2 regions of the Erysipelatoclostridium sp. An15 genome follow, and region 1 is predicted to be linked to the other one. Evidence: predicted binding sites of a transcription regulator. Region 1 holds the regulator's gene; the other holds the start of a gene.

Region 1 (10,043 bases):
GCAAAACATTTATCAAGCTAGTTTAAGTGTTGATTATTGTCAGGATGTTGATAATTTAGTTCCCCAATATTTAAAGGATGTTGAGGCTAAAAAAATATGTTAATTCGAAAAATGGAATTAGAAGATATCGATGCAGTAGTTGCCATGGAACATGAACTATTTACTTCACCCTGGAGTAAAGAGGATCTTGTTTATGAAATTACAAAAAATACATTTTCAACAATTTTAGTTTTAGAAATAGAAAAAGAAATTGTTGGTTATATTGGAATGTGGAATTTAGGAGATCAAACTCAAATAACTACATTAGGTGTTGCTAAAAAACATCAAGGACATGGATATTCTAAGGTGTTAATGAATAAATGTATCGAAATCAGTAGTTATTTAGGGTATGATAATATTAATTTAGAGGTACGAGTATCAAATCAGCGAGCAATTAATTTATACCAGAGTTGTGGTTTTAAAATCGTAGCTGTTAGAAAAGATTATTATCAAGATACTCATGAAGATGCCTATTTAATGATTAGAGAAATGGAGGAGAAATCATGTCATTAATTCTAGCAATAGAGTCTAGTTGTGATGAAATGGCAATGGCCGTACTAAAAGACAAACGTGATTTTTTAGCGAGTGTAATTGCCTCACAAATTGATGTCCATGCTCTTTATGGCGGGGTTGTTCCAGAAATTGCCAGTCGTAAACATGTTGAATGTGTATCACTTGTTTTAAAAGAGACATTAAAAAAAGCTAACGTTTCTATTGAAGAAATTGATGCTATTGCAGTAACTAAAGGACCAGGATTAGTTGGTTCATTGCATATTGGTCTTCAAGCAGCTAAGACTATTGCAATGGCTTATCATAAACCTTTAATTGGTGTTCATCATATTGCCGGACATATTTATGCTAATAATTATAACCAGGATATCGAATATCCAAGTTTATGTTTAGTAGTTAGTGGTGGTCATAGTGAACTAGTATTATTAAAAGCACCATTTGAATTTGAAGTAATTGGGGAAACTTTAGATGATGCCGTTGGAGAAGCTTATGATAAAGTAGGACGCGTTTTAAATTTACCATATCCAGGTGGACCAGTTTTGGATAAAATGGCTTCTTTAGGAAATAATACGTATGATTTACCAGTACCATTAGATGATGATAGTTATAATTTTAGTTTTAGTGGGTTAAAATCAGCTGTTATTAATTTGAATCATAAAGCTTATTTACGCCATGAAGAAATAAATAAAAATGATTTAGCAGCATCTTTTCAAAATGTAGTAATTACATCACTAGTTAATAAAACAATAAAAGCAGCTAAAGCTTATAATGTAAAACAAGTCATGATGGCTGGTGGTGTTAGTGCTAATCGCGGGCTTCGTAATGCTATGAATGAAGCAGTAAGTAAATTGGATAATGTTGAGTTGTTATTACCACCGATGAGCTGTTGTACTGACAATGCTATGATGATTGCATTAGCCGCTAAAGAAATGTATGATTTACAAATATTTAGTGATTTATCACTAGGAATTAAACCTAATATTGACTTGCAGCAAGAGTCAGTTAGTGAGGTAAAGCATAATGGATAAAAAGATTTCAAATGCAACGATGTCACGATATCCAATTTATTTAAAAGCGCTAAGAAAGATGCAACACGAAGGCAAAGAAAACTGTTTATCTAGTGAGCTATCAAGTTTGACTGGAATTCAAGATACTACTATTCGTAGAGATTTTACTTATTTATCTAAAACTTGTAATTTTGGTCAACGGGGCAAAGGTTACGATGTTAAACATCTTATTGATGGATTAAGTGAAGTGTTAGGTTTAGGTTTAGATGAATCTATTATTATTATCGGCGTTGGTAATTTAGGAAGTGCTATTTTAAAATATAATCGCTGGCAATATACGGTAGGAAAAATTGTTTGTGGTTATGATCAAGATAAAAATAAAGAGGGAGAACGCTTTGGTGTTAAAATATATAATATCGATGATTTAGAAAAGACTTTTCCAGAAGGTTGTAAAATTGCAATCTTAGCTATTTCGGAAAATGTTCAATCAACTGTTGATCGATTAATGAAATTAGGAATCAAAGGAATTGTTGATTTTACTCATACGCATTTTACAGTTGATCAGGGAGTTGAGGTACAGCAGGTTGATGTAGTTGTAGCAATCCAGGAATTAGTGATTAAAATGGATTCTCATCGCAAGTAGTACTTGATAAATCAATAAATTAAATTATAATGATACAAATAGGAGGATTAATATGTTTGAATTTATTACAATAAGAGAATTGTATGAAATGTTTTTAAGCAATCAAGTTATGGATTTAGAAGGCTATGAATATGTTGAACTTGAAGGATGGGTTCGTACAAATCGTAACAATGGTAAACTTGGTTTTATTGCTTTAAACGATGGTACGTATTTTAAAAACTTACAAATCGTATATACTCAAGATCGTGTTGATAATTATGAAGAAGTTGAAAAAATTGCAACAGGAAGTGCAATTAGAGTAGTTGGTAAATTAAAATTAACACCAGAAGGAAAACAACCTTTTGAAGTAGAAGCTACTCAAGTGGAAGTAGAAGGAACATGTGATAATGATTATCCTTTACAAAAGAAACGTCATACATTTGAATATATGAGAGAAATTCCACATTTAAGACCACGTGCTAATAGTTTTTATGCTATCTTTAGATTACGTAGTGTTTTATCAATGGCTATTCATGAATTTTTCCAATCACAAGGATTTGTTTATGTTCATACACCAATAATTACAAGTAATGATGGTGAAGGTGCTGGAGAAATGTTTAGAGCAACAACTATTGATGATACTAATTTTGAAGATGATTTCTTTGGTAAAGAAGCTTTCTTAACAGTTACTGGTCAATTACATGTTGAAGCATTTGCTTTAGCTTTTAGAGATGTTTACACATTTGGACCAGCATTTAGAGCAGAAAACTCTAATACATCACGTCATGCAAGTGAATTCTGGATGATTGAACCAGAAATAGCTTTTGCGGATTTAGAAGACAATATGGATTTAATCGAAGATATGGTAAAATACTGTATCGATTATGTATTAGATAATGCACCAGCTGAAATGGAATTTTTTGCTAATATGATTGATAAAGATTGTATTAATCGTATTACTAAAGTAAGAAATAGTGATTTCAAACGAATGACATATACTCAAGCAATTGAAATTCTAGAAAAAGCTGATGTTAAATTTAAAAATAAAGTTTATTGGGGTATGGATTTAAATAGTGAACATGAACGCTATATTTGCGAACAAGTTGTTAAAGGACCAGTATTTTTAACAGATTATCCTAAAGAAATTAAAGCTTTCTATATGCGTTTAAATGATGATAATAAAACAGTAGCTGCATGTGATTTATTAGTACCTGGAATTGGTGAATTAGTAGGTGGTAGCCAACGTGAAGAACGCTATGATGTATTAGAAAAAATCATGGATGAAAAAGGTATGAATAAAGAAGGTTTACAATGGTATATGGATTTACGTCGTTATGGTGGATGTAAACATGCTGGATTTGGACTTGGGTTCGATCGCTTCTTAATGTATTTAACAGGAATGCAAAACATTCGTGATGTCGAACCATTCCCTAGAACGCCAAGAAATTTGAAATTTTAGAAAAAAAAGCCTATTAAAATTATAGGCTTTTTTCTATAATATAAGATAAGGAGGCGATAAAGTGAATGAATATGATTTAATCAACGCCTATTTAAACTTGATTTTTGATAGTAGTCCTACATATTTTAATCGGTTATTAGATGGTTATCGTGGATTGTGCCAATTAAGAAAATGGATGCAAGAAAGAAATATTATATTAGATGCCATTGAAGAAATTAATTTTGATATGTTTATTGATTTTACTAAGGCAAGATCAATTGACCAGATAACAGAACGTTTTACCCCTGAACAATATCAACAAATAAAAGACTATGTGTTACAACAGCGAGATAAATATCAAATAGTAGTTTTAGCAAGTTTTGATTATAGTGAACCAATTAATACTTATTTAACTTCTTTGCAAATTGTTGATGATTTAAGCAGTGAAAGAGTAAGTTTAATTAATTGTCATCGTTTATTAAATAAAGATGATTTGTCATTTTATGGACCATTTAAGCATTTTGTTACTGCTCTTTATCAAATTGATCGCTGGCCTGGTTTTTTAATTTTCAAGGGTGATCAGTGTGTTTTTACACCAGTGTATACTTCTAAAGATATTGAAGAAATCATGTTTAAAATTGAGCATGATACAATTTTTTCAATTCGCTATTTAAGTCCTTATGATAGTTTTTTTGTCCAATTAAGTGATTTGCATTTAGGAAGTAAAAAGAAAAACTTAGGACGTATTGCTTTGGAAAAAAGTTTAGATGAAACAGTACCAATGTTAAAATCATACTATCAGCTTAAGTTTTTAATTACAGGTGATTTAATGAATTCACCTAATCGTAAAAACATGTATGAAGTAGATGATTTTATGAAAATGTTAAAAAATAAATATAAATCTGATGTATCTTTTATTTTAGGTAATCATGATGTTATTGTTCATGGTTTAAATATATTTAAACGTCAAAAAAGTAAAGTAATTGCTTTTTTACTTAGTGAAAAAATTAAAGTATTTGAAGATGAAAAAATAATTTTAATTAAAATTGATTCTACTGGTGAAGGAAATTTAGCTAGAGGAAAAGTTGGTCAAAAACAGCTTGATGCTATTGATGAAGAGTTAGCAGCTATTGAAGATATTAATAAATATACTCTTATTGCTATGTTGCATCATCATTTATTTCCAATTACACGCGATGATTTTTTGAAGCAAAGATGGCGTGAAAAGCTTTTTGTTGGGAAAATAATTGATAGTACTAAAGCTTTAGTTGATAGTAGAGAGTTAGTAAAATGGTTAAGAAAACATAATATTCAATATGTTTTACATGGTCATAAGCATTTGCCTTTTTTTACGTTCCAAGAAGGAATGTATGTCATTGCTGCTGGTTCGGCTTGTGGTAGTGGAGCTAAGGAATTTAAGAGTCGTTATTTAAGTTATAATATTTTAAAATATGATCATCGTTATAAACGTTTTAAATATTGTTTTATTATTTATGATGATATTACGTTACAAGATCGTCAAAGAATTATTATTAATTTATTTTAGGAGTAAAAGATGGATTTGATTGATAAAATAAATGATGAAAAAACTGGTGGGGCTTTATTATATTGTTTTACAAAAGGTTATGGTTCGGTACCAATGAATGTTTATAATATAGTTTTACCATTACTTACTAATGAGATTTTTCAAGAGGAATTAAAAAAAGAAACAGATTTTCAAAAATGTGTTAATGCTTGTATTCAAAAAGATAATGATTTTGTAAAAAAGGTGACCGAAAAAATTAGTGAATATGAGGAGATGACAAGCCGTTTTTTAGCGATTTTATTACTAAATCATGAATTGGAATTTAAAATTGAAAATGGCATCATGAGTGGTAATTGTCGTGTGATTGAAAAATATGATTTAAAAATGCCATATATTTTAGGAAAAATGTTGCAAGGTAAAGAGTATGAGGAAATTATAATGATGTCAAAAGGTGATTTTAAAATTGTTTTTTTAGATCGTGAAACTTTAGGAAGTGATATTGATTGTAGTTGTTTAAATCAATATGGTAATGCGATTATTTATGAACAAACTGAAGTAGATGAAGTAAGCAAGCGAATTGAAGATGCTAGTATTGTAATTACTAATAAACATATATTAGGCCCTGAGCAATTAAAAAATGCTACTAAATTAAAATTAATTTGTGTAACGGCAACAGGTGTAAACAATATTGATTTAGAATATTGTAAGTTAGCTAATATCGCTGTATGTAATGTAAAAGGATATTCAACTAATGCAGTTGCGCAGCATACTTTTGCTTTATTGCTAGATTTGTATAATAAAAATCACTATTATCATAATTATATTGCTTCTGGTAATTATGCTTCTAGTTCAATGTTTACTCATTTAGGACATAGTTTTCATGAATTAGATAATAAAGTATGGGGAATTGTTGGTATGGGTGATATTGGTCGTAAAGTAGCTAATCTTGCTGAAGCTTTTGGTTGTCAAGTACAATATTATTCTACTAGTGGTCGTAATAATCAGGCGCAGTTTAAACGAGTTGATTTTGATACTTTATTGAAAACTAGTGATATAATTACAATTCATGCTCCTTTAAATAAACAAACTGAATATTTGTTTGATGAAGAAGCATTTGCGAAAATGAAAAATAGTGCTTATTTAATTAACGTTGGAAGAGGAAAGATTGTTAAGGAAACAGCATTAGTTGATGCTTTGAAAAATCATTTAATTGCTGGAGCTGGTTTAGATGTATTTGAAAACGAGCCAATTAAAGCTGATAGCAAACTTTTAGAAATTCAAGATCCAACTAGACTGTTAATGACTCCTCATATTGCTTGGGCACCTGTGGAAACACGTAATCGAGTTATTGAAGAAGTATGCTTAAATATTGAAAGTTTTAAAAAAGGTAGTTTTAGAAATAGATGTAATTAATTTTTGAGGTTAAAAATATGCAAAAAGTAATGATGCAATATTTCCAATGGTATTTACCTAATGATGGTAAACACTGGCAAAGACTTAAAGCAGAGGCGAAAAATTTAAAAGCTGCAGGATTTGATGCTCTTTGGTTGCCACCTGCTTATAAAGGACAAGGTGGTATTAATGATGTCGGCTATGGTGTTTATGATTTATATGATTTAGGTGAATTTGATCAAAAGGGAACTATTAGAACTAAATATGGAACTAAAGATGAATATTTAGAAGCTATAGCTCAACTCCATCGTTATCAAATTGAAGTTTATGGTGATATGGTCTTAAATCATCGGATGGGTGCTGATGGAACAGAATTAGTAACAGCCGTTGAAAATGATATGTTTGATCGTAATGAAGTGATTTCTGATAAAGAACAGATTGAAGCCTGGACTCGATTTGATTTTAAAGGCAGAAATGGTAAATATTCTAATTTCATTTGGAATGAAAGCTGTTTTGATGGTGTCGATTATGACGAAAGAAAAAAGCGCCATGCTATTTATGAATTCGATGGTGATAGTTGGGATCAGTTAGTAGATAATGAAAATGGTAATTATGATTATCTAATGGGAGCTGATGTTGATTTTAATAATCAGACTGTTGTTGATGAGTTAATTCGATTTGGTAAATGGTATCTTGATTTTACAAATGTTGATGGTTTTCGTTTAGATGCTGTCAAACATATCGATTTTACTTTTTTTACAAGATGGTTAAAAGAGCTTCGTAACTATAGTAATCGTGATTTGTTTGCTGTTGGTGAATATTGGCATGGTGATGTTAATAAATTATTACATTATTTAGAAGTATCTAATTATTGCATGTCATTATTTGATGTTACTTTGCATTTTAAATTTCATTATATTTCCAGTAGTAATGGAACTTTTGATATGGGATCTATTTTTGAAGATACTTTAGTTAAAAAAGCACCTGATTATGCAGTTACTTTTGTTGAAAACCACGATAGTCAACCAGGACAGTCATTACAAAGTTCAGTTGCTAACTGGTTTAAACCAATTGCTTATGCCTTGATTTTATTACGACAATATGGCTATCCTTGTGTATTTTATGGTGATTATTACGGAATACCAGAATATAACGTTGATTCGTTTAAAGATGTAATAGATAAAATGATAAAAGTCCGAAAAGAACTTATGTATGGTAAAGAACATAACTATTTTGATGATAATAATATTGTTGGCTGGAGTTATGAAGGTGATAGTCAACATTTAAATAGTGGATTTGCAGTTATTGTAAATGATGGGCCAGGTGGTCAAAAGAAAATGTATGTTGGAAAAAAACATGCAAATGAAACATTTGTTGATTGTTTAAACAATGTATTGGAAGAAGTAATTATTGATAAAGATGGTTTTGGTATATTTTTAGTTAATGGTGGTTCAGTATCTGTTTGGACAAAAAAAATTTAAAACCTTTTTATCGGTGTTTAATAGATGTTTTCTGTTTAATAAAAAACAAACTTTTATTTATAATATAGTTGTAAATAAAGGAGGAACTAAATATGAAATATGCAGTTTTAAATGGAAAACTAACACATGCTAATAAAGTTCCTAAAGGAACGATTGCTCGAGAATTTGGTTATTCGAATTATCCAGTAATCGCTTGTAAAGGAAAACATCGATCTTACTGGAAATATGTAAGTGTTAATAAAGCTAATTATGCTTAAAAATTCCTCATAAGAGGAATTTTTAAGTTATAAAAACTAAATAACAAATAACAGCTAGTAAACAGGCAATGAAATCTAACCAGAGGCCTAATTTTAAAGCATAGCGACTATTTTTTATTTTGATGCTACCAAAATATAATGTTACTACATAAAAAGTAGTGTCGCTGCCAGTTTGAATTATTGAACCAAGAATACTATAGGGATGATCGACGCCATAGTTTACAAATAAATCGTTTAAAATTGCCAGTGATCCATTTGCCGAAAAAGGACGAATGATCATCATCATAAAAACATCAACTGGAATATTAATAGTCTTAATTATATTATGAAATATTGATTCTAAAATAGTTGTTAAACCACAATTTTGAAAACAGACGACCCATAAAGTAAATGCCATCATAGTAGGAAATAATGTTATTAATAATTTACTGCCCTCTTTAACACCATCTAAAAACTCTTTAAAAATATCTACTTTTTTTATTGCAGCTTCAATTAAAGCAACTGCAATAATAATTAAAACCAAACTATCCATAATGTTCAATCACTTTACTTACAACAATACCAATAATAGTTATAATAAAACCGATTGCAAGACTATAGATAAAAAAGCCAAGTACGTTTTGACTACCATAGCTTTGCCTTAATGTCATCATTGTGGATGGTATTAATGAAAAACCAGTTGTATTCATAATTACTAAAAGCATCATTTCTTTACAAGGAATTTTTTTATTAGTTTGATATTTTGTTAATGCTTGCATTGCTTTTAAACCACTAATCGATGCTAAAGAACCAACACCTAACATATTAGCGATAAAATTTGTTGATAAATATAAATAAGCTTCTTTATCTTCGATTACTTTGCCATAAATTAATTTTAAAACTGGTTTTAAAATTAATGAAAGATGATTAATCAATCCCGATGCTTTGATAATATTTAATAAGCCGTTCCATAAACAAGCACTTAATACTAAAATTTTAATTAAATCAAAAACTTGTTGTGGTGAACTTAAAATAGCAGATAATAGCTGTGATTGATTATGGGTAAAAAATGATATTGAAATAAAAATAATTAAACCGTATTTAAAAACCTTAGCCATAGAAAAGATCCTTTAAGACCATTTTAAAGCCTATAAAAAAATTGTATGGAACTACTTTTTCCCTAGCTACGGGCTGATCATTTAATGATACAATGATTTCATCATTTTCAAATGAAACATCAACTTTATCAATTTCTTGTTTATTTACAAAAATATCAAAATCTAAATAATATTGCTGTTGTTTATATTCAACGATACCTTTAGAAAAAATCTTGGTTTCTTCTAATTTATCAAAACATTCCTCATATTTTTTTTCATGAAACTCAAAGTCATTGCCACAATTAAAAGTTACAATTATTAAATCTAAATCATTTTTTCGAGCCATTGTAACTAAAGTGCGTTTAGCTTTTTTGGTATAACCAGTTTTACCACCGATACAATATTTATAATTAGTAAGCAGTTTATTTTTATTTTGCCAGGTACCATTACCATCTTCTCTAGTATATTTAACAGTTGATACGATTTCATTAAAGATAGGATTTTGATGGCAATAAGCCATTAAACGGGCCATGTCATAAACAGTTGACTGATTACCGTTATCTTCTTCATCAAGTCCAGTTGGATTAGAAAAGGTTGTACTATGCAATTGTAATTGTTTTGCTTTATCATTCATCATATCAACAAACTTGTTAACTTCTTTTCCGACTGCTTTAGCAATCATTACTGCTGCATCAT
Region 2 (7,482 bases), on a different contig from region 1:
GTTACGATGTTGAAGAATTGTATTATTTATATTTGCAGGATTGTCCGGAAGCAAAACGATATTTAATGAAATTTTGTTATAAACAAATAGAAATCATTTTACCTAAGTATTATATAAGTACAATTTATAAAGATGAGTATGAAGATTATATTCAGCTTATTATGGTAAGAGTGTTTAAATCATTAAATAATTATCGTCCAGATAAAGGGATGAAAATGAGAAGTTTTATTTCCATGCTGATTGAAAATGCGATAAAATCAATCGTATTGAAAAATAGTGGCAAAGTAATTAGAGAAAAAAGAGTAGTATATTCATTAGATGATTATTATGATGCAACTCAAAAAATTCGTTATGTTACTAATTTGATTGATGAACGAACACCAAATCCCAATCGATATTGTATTGAACAAGAGCAACAGCAGGAAATTGATAAATATTTATTACAAGTTTGTTCAGAACTTGAACAAAAGATAGTAAAGTATCACCAGGCAGGTTATAAAAATCAAGATATTGCCAGAATACTAAATATTGATATTCGCAGTGTTTATAATGCGAACTATCGAATCCAAAAAAAGATAGCAAAATTCAAATGTATTTGACTATCATTAGTATTTATGATAAATTATTATAGCATAGAAATGAGCTGATAGTATGAAAGAAAAAGTAATTTTAGTTTGTACAGAGTGTTTATCACGTAATTATACAATTACAAAAAATAAACGAGTTAATGTAGAAAGATTAGAATTAAGAAAATTTTGCAAAAAATGTGGAAAACACACATTGCATAAAGAAACTAAATAGGAGGTTTAGCTGTGAAATTTCGTGATTGGTTTACTCTAAAAGGAATTAGAAGTGAAATTAAAAAAATTAGCTGGTTATCGAAAAAAGAATTGGCCCAAAATTCAGCTACTGTATTAGCATTTTGTTTTGTTTTAGGGTTATACTTTTTTGCTGGTGATGCAATCATTGCCTTTATATTAAAAGCATTGGGGATGAATTAAAATGACAGGAATGAATGATGAAGGAAGACGCTGGTATGTTGTTAATACATACTCAGGTCATGAAAATAAAGTAAAAGAAAATCTAGAAAAGCGTGTTGAATCAATGGGATTACAAGATGTGTTATTTCAAATTGTTATTCCTGAACATGTTGAAACTGAAATTAAAGATGGTAAAAAAATTAATAAAACTAAAAACATGTTTCCTGGTTATGTCTTAGTTGAAATGATCATGACAGATGAAGCGTGGTATGTTGTAAGAAATACTTCAGGAGTAACTGGATTTATTGGGTCTTCTGGTGGTGGAGCTAAACCATTCCCACTTCCAAAAAGTGAATTAGAACCAATTTTAAAGAAAATGGGTATTAGTACTTCAGAAGTATCAGTAAATTATGAACCAGGTGATGAAGTTAATGTAATTTCTGGTCCATTTGCTGGTAAGAGTGGAAAAGTTGAATCAATTGATACTGAAAAAGAATCAGCTAAAGTTTTAATAGATTTTTTAGGAAATTTAACACCAATCGAAATCGATTTAGTTCAGTTAGAAAAAGCGGATATTTAATATTCGCTTTTTTTGGGTTAAATGGTGTAATTTTGAAAAAGGATTTAGACAAAATATATGTTTAAGTCCTTTTTTTGTGCCTTTTTTTATTAGAAGTATAAATGACTACAAAATGGCAATTATTAAAGATATAGGAAATATAAAATATTTTTTTCAAAATATGAAAAAATAAATTTAATAAAATTTAAGGTTTTGTAATTTTTATAAAGAGTAAAAAAACGTAGTAAAATAGGGGGTTTAATAAGAAAATTATTGTTTTATATATTAAACAAGTTCTTTAATAATTGAAATTTCTTTGATTATATCGATAAAATTTGCATTTTGTATCAAAATATGTTATTATGCAAAGGACGTTCAAGATAGGAAGTGAATTAATGAAAGAAAAACGTAATAAAGAACAATTAATTGATTTTATTAATGAAAACATTATCAAAAGACGCGCAATGTTTATCCCAATTTTAGGGGTATCAGTATTTATGTTAGTGGGTTATGCTGCAATCGATAAAGAAGCACCAGTAATTGTTTCTAATCGTATTGAAGTTCCATATGGTGAAAAATTGGATTTAGACGTAATTGATATCACTGATAATCAAGATTCACGCCAAGATTTAGTGGTTGAAGGGAATGTTAACAGTGTAGATGTTGATCAATTAGGTACTTATAGTATGACAGTTTCGGCTACTGACAGTTTTTCAAATGTAACTACAAAAACGGTTAGTGTTGAAGTTGTTGATGATGAAGCTCCAGAATTTAAAATTGCCGGAGCAAAAAAAGGTTATGTTGTTCAAGTTCCAATTAATGGAAGTAGCGATATAACAAGTTATGTCAGCGCTATTGATAACGTTGACGGTGATGTTTCACCTTTTATTGAATCAGATAAAGCCTTGGATGCTAGTAAAGCTGGAATTCAAGATATTACTTTAAAAGTAACTGATTCTGCTGGTAATGTTAGAGAAAAGACTTTTGAATTTGCTGTTTCAGATTTAACAGCACCTGTTGTTACTTTATCTCAAGGAAACGATGTTGTTATTGATTATGGTAGCGAATTTAAATTGGAAAACTATTTAACAGCTACAGATGATTTAGGAGTTGTAACTAATACAGTTTCTGGAACTGTTGATACAACTAAAGAAAATGAAGTGCAAACTATTGAAGTTACTACTCAAGATGAAGCGGAAAATAAAGTGGTTACTACTTTAAACTTTACTGTAAAAGATATCGGTGGGCCACAAATCAACTTATCTACAACTGCAGTAGAAGTTGTCAAAGATTCTGCTTTTGATCCACGTCAATATTTAGTATCAGCAATTGACAATAAAGATGGTGATGTAACAGCGAATGTTGCTGTTAGTGGAATTGATACAAGTTCTACTGGAAATAAAACTGTTACTTATTCAGTAAGTGATAGTTCTGGAAATCAATCTACAGCAACTTTAAGTGTTAAAGTTTATACTCCAGGATCTAAGATTGTAGAAACTGCATATACTAAATTAGGTACACCATATGTATATGGTGCAAGTGGACCTAACGCCTTTGACTGTTCAGGATTTACTTCTTGGGTATATCGTCAACACGGTATCTCAATTGCAAGAACAGCTCAAGGACAATCAAGAGGGGGAACTCCTGTTGATCGTGCTAACTTACAGCCAGGTGATTTAGTATTCTTTGGATCAAGTACAAGCAATATTACCCATGTAGGTATTTATATTGGTGGTGGGCAAATGGTACATGCACCACATACTGGTGATGTTGTTAAGGTTTCTAGTTTAAACCGTAACTATGTTTGTGCAAGAAGATATTTATAAAAATGTAATTAAGAAAGGACAAACGTCCTTTCTTTTTTTATATATCGTCATAAGAATATAGGGGAGGTATAAGATGGATACATTTGATATTATTAGAGCTTTATGTCAACAAACCCCTAAAGCTTATGCGATTATTAGAGGAGCGATAGTAAATGGGTCGATGCTAGCTTATGAATTTGGACAAGGTACCATTATTGTAGTAGAAGCATTTGGTTTGCCAGTAACTGGTTGTGGACTAGGAATACATGCTATGCATATTCATGAAGGTGGTAATTGTTCGGGTAGTGCTGATGAACCATTTGCTGATACTGGTGGACATTACAGTACAAATAGTTGCCCTCACCCTTATCATACAGGTGATTTACCACCGCTATTTTCAAATGATGGTTTAGCTTGGATGGCAGTTTATATTGATAAATTTACCCCTGAAGATATTGTTGGTCATACAATCGTTATTCATGCTGGAGTTGATGATTTTACTAGCCAGCCTTCAGGAAATGCTGGAGCAATTATTGCCTGTGGTGCTATTAGAGAATTATATCAGTAATATTTACATTTCTTAAGTAGAAACTTACTTTGATTATGTTACAATAAAGTAGCGGAGGTAAAAAGATGGGTAAGTTATTGTTTTTTGATATTGATGGAACTTTGATAGAATGTAATCAGGATATTTATGCAATTACTGATAATACTAGAATTGCTTTGGATAAACTTAAAGAAAACGGTCATGATGTTTTTTTAGCGACTGGACGTTGTAAGTGTTTTATTACTGATGGGGTAATGGATTATCCTTTTAGCGGTTATGTAACATGTAATGGTGGTTATGTTGAATATAAAAACCAACCAATTTATAAAGCTATTGTTTCTAGTGAAGCTATTAAAGCAACGATGGAACTTTCAAATCAGCATAATTTTAATTATTATTTTGAAAGTAGTGATTATATTTATGTTCGTGACCGTAATGATTCAAGACATCTTGAATTTGCGAATAATTGGGGGATGAAAGATAAAACGATTATTGATGATTTTGATCCCGAAAAAATTGAAACTTATATTGGAATGATTGTTGTTAATGATAAAAAAGATATTCCGATTCTTGTTGAAAAATTAAGCCCTTATTTTGATGTCCAACGTCATCAAAGCGATTATTCATTTGATTTAACATTAAAAGGAGTTTCTAAAGCAGTCGGAATAGAAAAATTAGTTGAGCGATTAGGACGTGATATGGCAGATACAATTGCCTTTGGTGATGGTCGTAATGATATTGAGATGTTAGAAACTGTAGCTATGGGGGTAGCAATGGGGAATGCGGTCCCAGAAGCTAAGGCTGTTGCTGACTTTGAAACTGATCGAATTGAAAATGATGGAATTGTAAAAGCTTTAAAAGAATTTAGATTGATTTAGCTTTACAGGAGAAATGAAATGATAAAATTAGGACACCGGGGATATAGTGATAAATATCCTGAAAATACAATGATGGCTTTTAAAGCGGCAATAAATGGTAATTTTGATGGTGTAGAAACAGACGTTCAATTAACTAAAGATAATCAACTGGTTCTAATCCATGATGAAACAATTAATCGAACATCTAATGGTAGAGGGTATGTTAAAGATTATACTTATCAAGAATTATGTAAGTTTAATTTTAATTATCGCTTTAAAAATGTTGAGGCTAAAATACCATTATTAGCTGAATTACTGGATTATTGTTATGGTAAAGATGTTATTTTGAATTTGGAAATTAAAACTGATAAGATTCAATATCCTAACATTGAACAAATGACATATGATTTAGTTAAGGAAAAAGGAATGTTAAAACAAGTGATGTTTTCATCTTTTCATCTAGATAGTTTATTGAAACTACGGTCAATTGATCCTGATTTATATTTAGGGTATTTATTTGAAGATGATTATCAAAAAAATAAGGAACTTGTTTTAAGGCATCATTTTCATTGTCATAGTAAATATGTGTTTTTAAACGAACAAGAAATTAAGGATTATTTGAAACATCATTTAGATGTTAATACATGGACTGTCAACGATGAAGAAATTAAAGATTTTCTGCTTGAAGCGGGTGTAAAAACTATTATTACTAATAAAGATATCTAGGGTAAAAAGTATTTACCCTAGTTTTTTTGTGTGGTATAATATTGTAAACGTTTCCATAGGGTGAAGGTGATTTTATTGTGAAAAAATGCACAATATTGCTTGTGTTTTTTGATAAATTAAGGTACACTAACGGTGGAAACAAATTAAATATTTCACAATGAATCGGAGGAAGAAATAATGGCAGAAAAGAAAGCTGTTAACAACAAACCAGCAGAAATGACAAATGAAGAAATCGATGCTTATGTCGATCAACTGGTTTCAAAAGCTCAAGTAGCTTTATCAAAATTTGAAGACTTTACTCAAGAACAAGTAGACTACATCGTAGCTAAATGTTCGGTAGCAGGTCTTGATGCTCACGGTACTTTAGCAGAAGCCGCAGTAAATGAAACTGGACGTGGGGTATTTGAAGATAAAGCCGTTAAAAACTTATTCGCTTGCGAATACGTAACTAACAACTTACGTCATTTAAAAACGGTTGGTATTATTAACGAAGATCCACTTTTAGGAATTACTGAAATTGCTGAACCTGTAGGTGTTGTTTGTGGTATCGTTCCAACAACTAACCCAACATCAACTACAATTTTTAAATCATTAATCTGTTTAAAAACAAGAAATCCAATCATTTTCTCATTCCATCCAAGTGCAACTGCATGTTCAATTATGGCAGCAGTAATTATGCGTGATGCAGCAGTAGCAGCTGGTGCTCCAGAAGATTGTATCCAATGGTTGGAAACTAAATCAATGTATGCAACTACAGCATTAATGAAACATCCTGGTGTTGCTACTATCTTAGCAACTGGTGGTAATGCAATGGTTGCTGCAGCTTACTCTTGTGGTAAACCTGCATTAGGTGTAGGTGCTGGTAACGTTCCTGCATATGTAGAAAAAACTTGTATTTTACCAAGAGCAGTAAATGATATCGTATTATCAAAATCATTCGACAATGGTATGATTTGTGCTTCTGAACAAGCTGCTATTGTTGATAAAGAAATCTATGAAGAATTCAAAAAAGAAATTAGTCGTTTTAAAGTATACTGGGTAAATGCTGAAGAAAAAGCAAAATTAGAAAACTATATGTTCCCAGATAAAAACAAAGGTGTCTTACCTGCAGTTGTAGGTAAACCAGCAACTTGGATCGCTGAACAAGCTGGAATCAAAGTTCCTGCAGACACTCAAATCCTTTTAGCTGAATGTAGCGAAGTAGGACCAAATGAACCATTAACAAGAGAAAAATTATCTCCTGTATTAGCTGTATTAAAAGCTGAAAATACTGATGATGGTATTGCTAAATCAGCAGCAATGGTTGAATTCAACGGTTTAGGACACTCTGCTGCAATTCATACAGAAGATCATGAAATTTCTAAACGTTTTGGACATGCATGTAAAGCTATCCGTATCATTGAAAATGCACCATCTACATTCGGTGGAATCGGTTCAGTTTATAATGCATTCATTCCATCATTAACATTAGGTTGCGGTTCTTATGGACATAACTCTGTATCTAACAACGTAAGTGCTGTTAACTTAATCAATATTAAGAGAATAGGGAGACGTAATAACAATATGCAATGGGTTAAACTTCCTCCAAAAATTTATTTCGAAAAAAATTCGATTAAATATTTAAGAGACATGAAAGAAATGGAAAAAGCCATGATTATTACAGACAGAGGTATGTATAATCTTGGTTATGTAGAAAAAATTGAAGATGTAATCAGAAGAAGAAGAAATAAAGTTGATATCGAATTATTCTTCGATGTTGAACCTGATCCAAGTCTTGACACAGTTGAAGCTGGAGTTGAATTAATGAGAAAATTCGAACCTGATACAATTATTGCTATCGGTGGTGGATCTCCAATGGATGCTGCAAAAGTTATGTGGTTAATGTATGAACATCCAGAAGTATGCTTCGATGATATCAAACAAAAATTCATGGATATCAGAAAACGTGCTTTCAAATTCCCTGAATTAGGTAAAAAAGCTAAATTAATCTGTATCCCAACAACTTCAG

Evidence for each region. The regulator Rex, encoded in region 1, represses fermentation and respiration genes when NADH is low (regulators of the CRP and FNR family bind a similar motif). The targets are predictions, from matches to a motif close to GTGAANNNNTTCAC.
Region 2: a site for Rex is predicted at 5,552-5,565, ahead of adhE (bifunctional acetaldehyde-CoA/alcohol dehydrogenase). Genes of this name have one in related genera too.

What each region holds. Positions count from the first base shown of each region.
Region 1 is NZ_NFLA01000062.1:2,417-12,459, forward strand. Features, by position in the region: gene tsaB (tRNA (adenosine(37)-N6)-threonylcarbamoyltransferase complex dimerization subunit type 1 TsaB) at 1-103, shown strand, start outside; gene rimI (ribosomal protein S18-alanine N-acetyltransferase) at 97-552, shown strand; gene tsaD (tRNA (adenosine(37)-N6)-threonylcarbamoyltransferase complex transferase subunit TsaD) at 543-1,577, shown strand; gene B5E92_RS13595 (redox-sensing transcriptional repressor Rex) at 1,570-2,199, shown strand; gene asnS (asparagine--tRNA ligase) at 2,252-3,637, shown strand; gene B5E92_RS13605 (metallophosphoesterase) at 3,699-5,162, shown strand; gene B5E92_RS13610 (D-2-hydroxyacid dehydrogenase) at 5,172-6,554, shown strand; gene B5E92_RS13615 (alpha-amylase) at 6,572-8,014, shown strand; gene B5E92_RS15715 (hypothetical protein) at 8,107-8,271, shown strand; gene B5E92_RS13620 (spore maturation protein B) at 8,294-8,803, opposite strand; gene B5E92_RS13625 (hypothetical protein) at 8,796-9,368, opposite strand; gene B5E92_RS13630 (D-alanyl-D-alanine carboxypeptidase family protein) at 9,361-10,043, opposite strand, start outside.
Region 2 is NZ_NFLA01000017.1:22,648-30,129, reverse strand. Features, by position in the region: gene B5E92_RS07090 (sigma-70 family RNA polymerase sigma factor) at 1-599, shown strand, start outside; gene rpmG (50S ribosomal protein L33) at 652-801, shown strand; gene secE (preprotein translocase subunit SecE) at 813-1,001, shown strand; gene nusG (transcription termination/antitermination protein NusG) at 1,003-1,560, shown strand; gene B5E92_RS15960 (C40 family peptidase) at 1,935-3,365, shown strand; gene B5E92_RS07065 (superoxide dismutase family protein) at 3,439-3,912, shown strand; gene B5E92_RS07060 (Cof-type HAD-IIB family hydrolase) at 3,978-4,769, shown strand; gene B5E92_RS07055 (glycerophosphodiester phosphodiesterase) at 4,788-5,474, shown strand; gene adhE (bifunctional acetaldehyde-CoA/alcohol dehydrogenase) at 5,652-7,482, shown strand, end outside.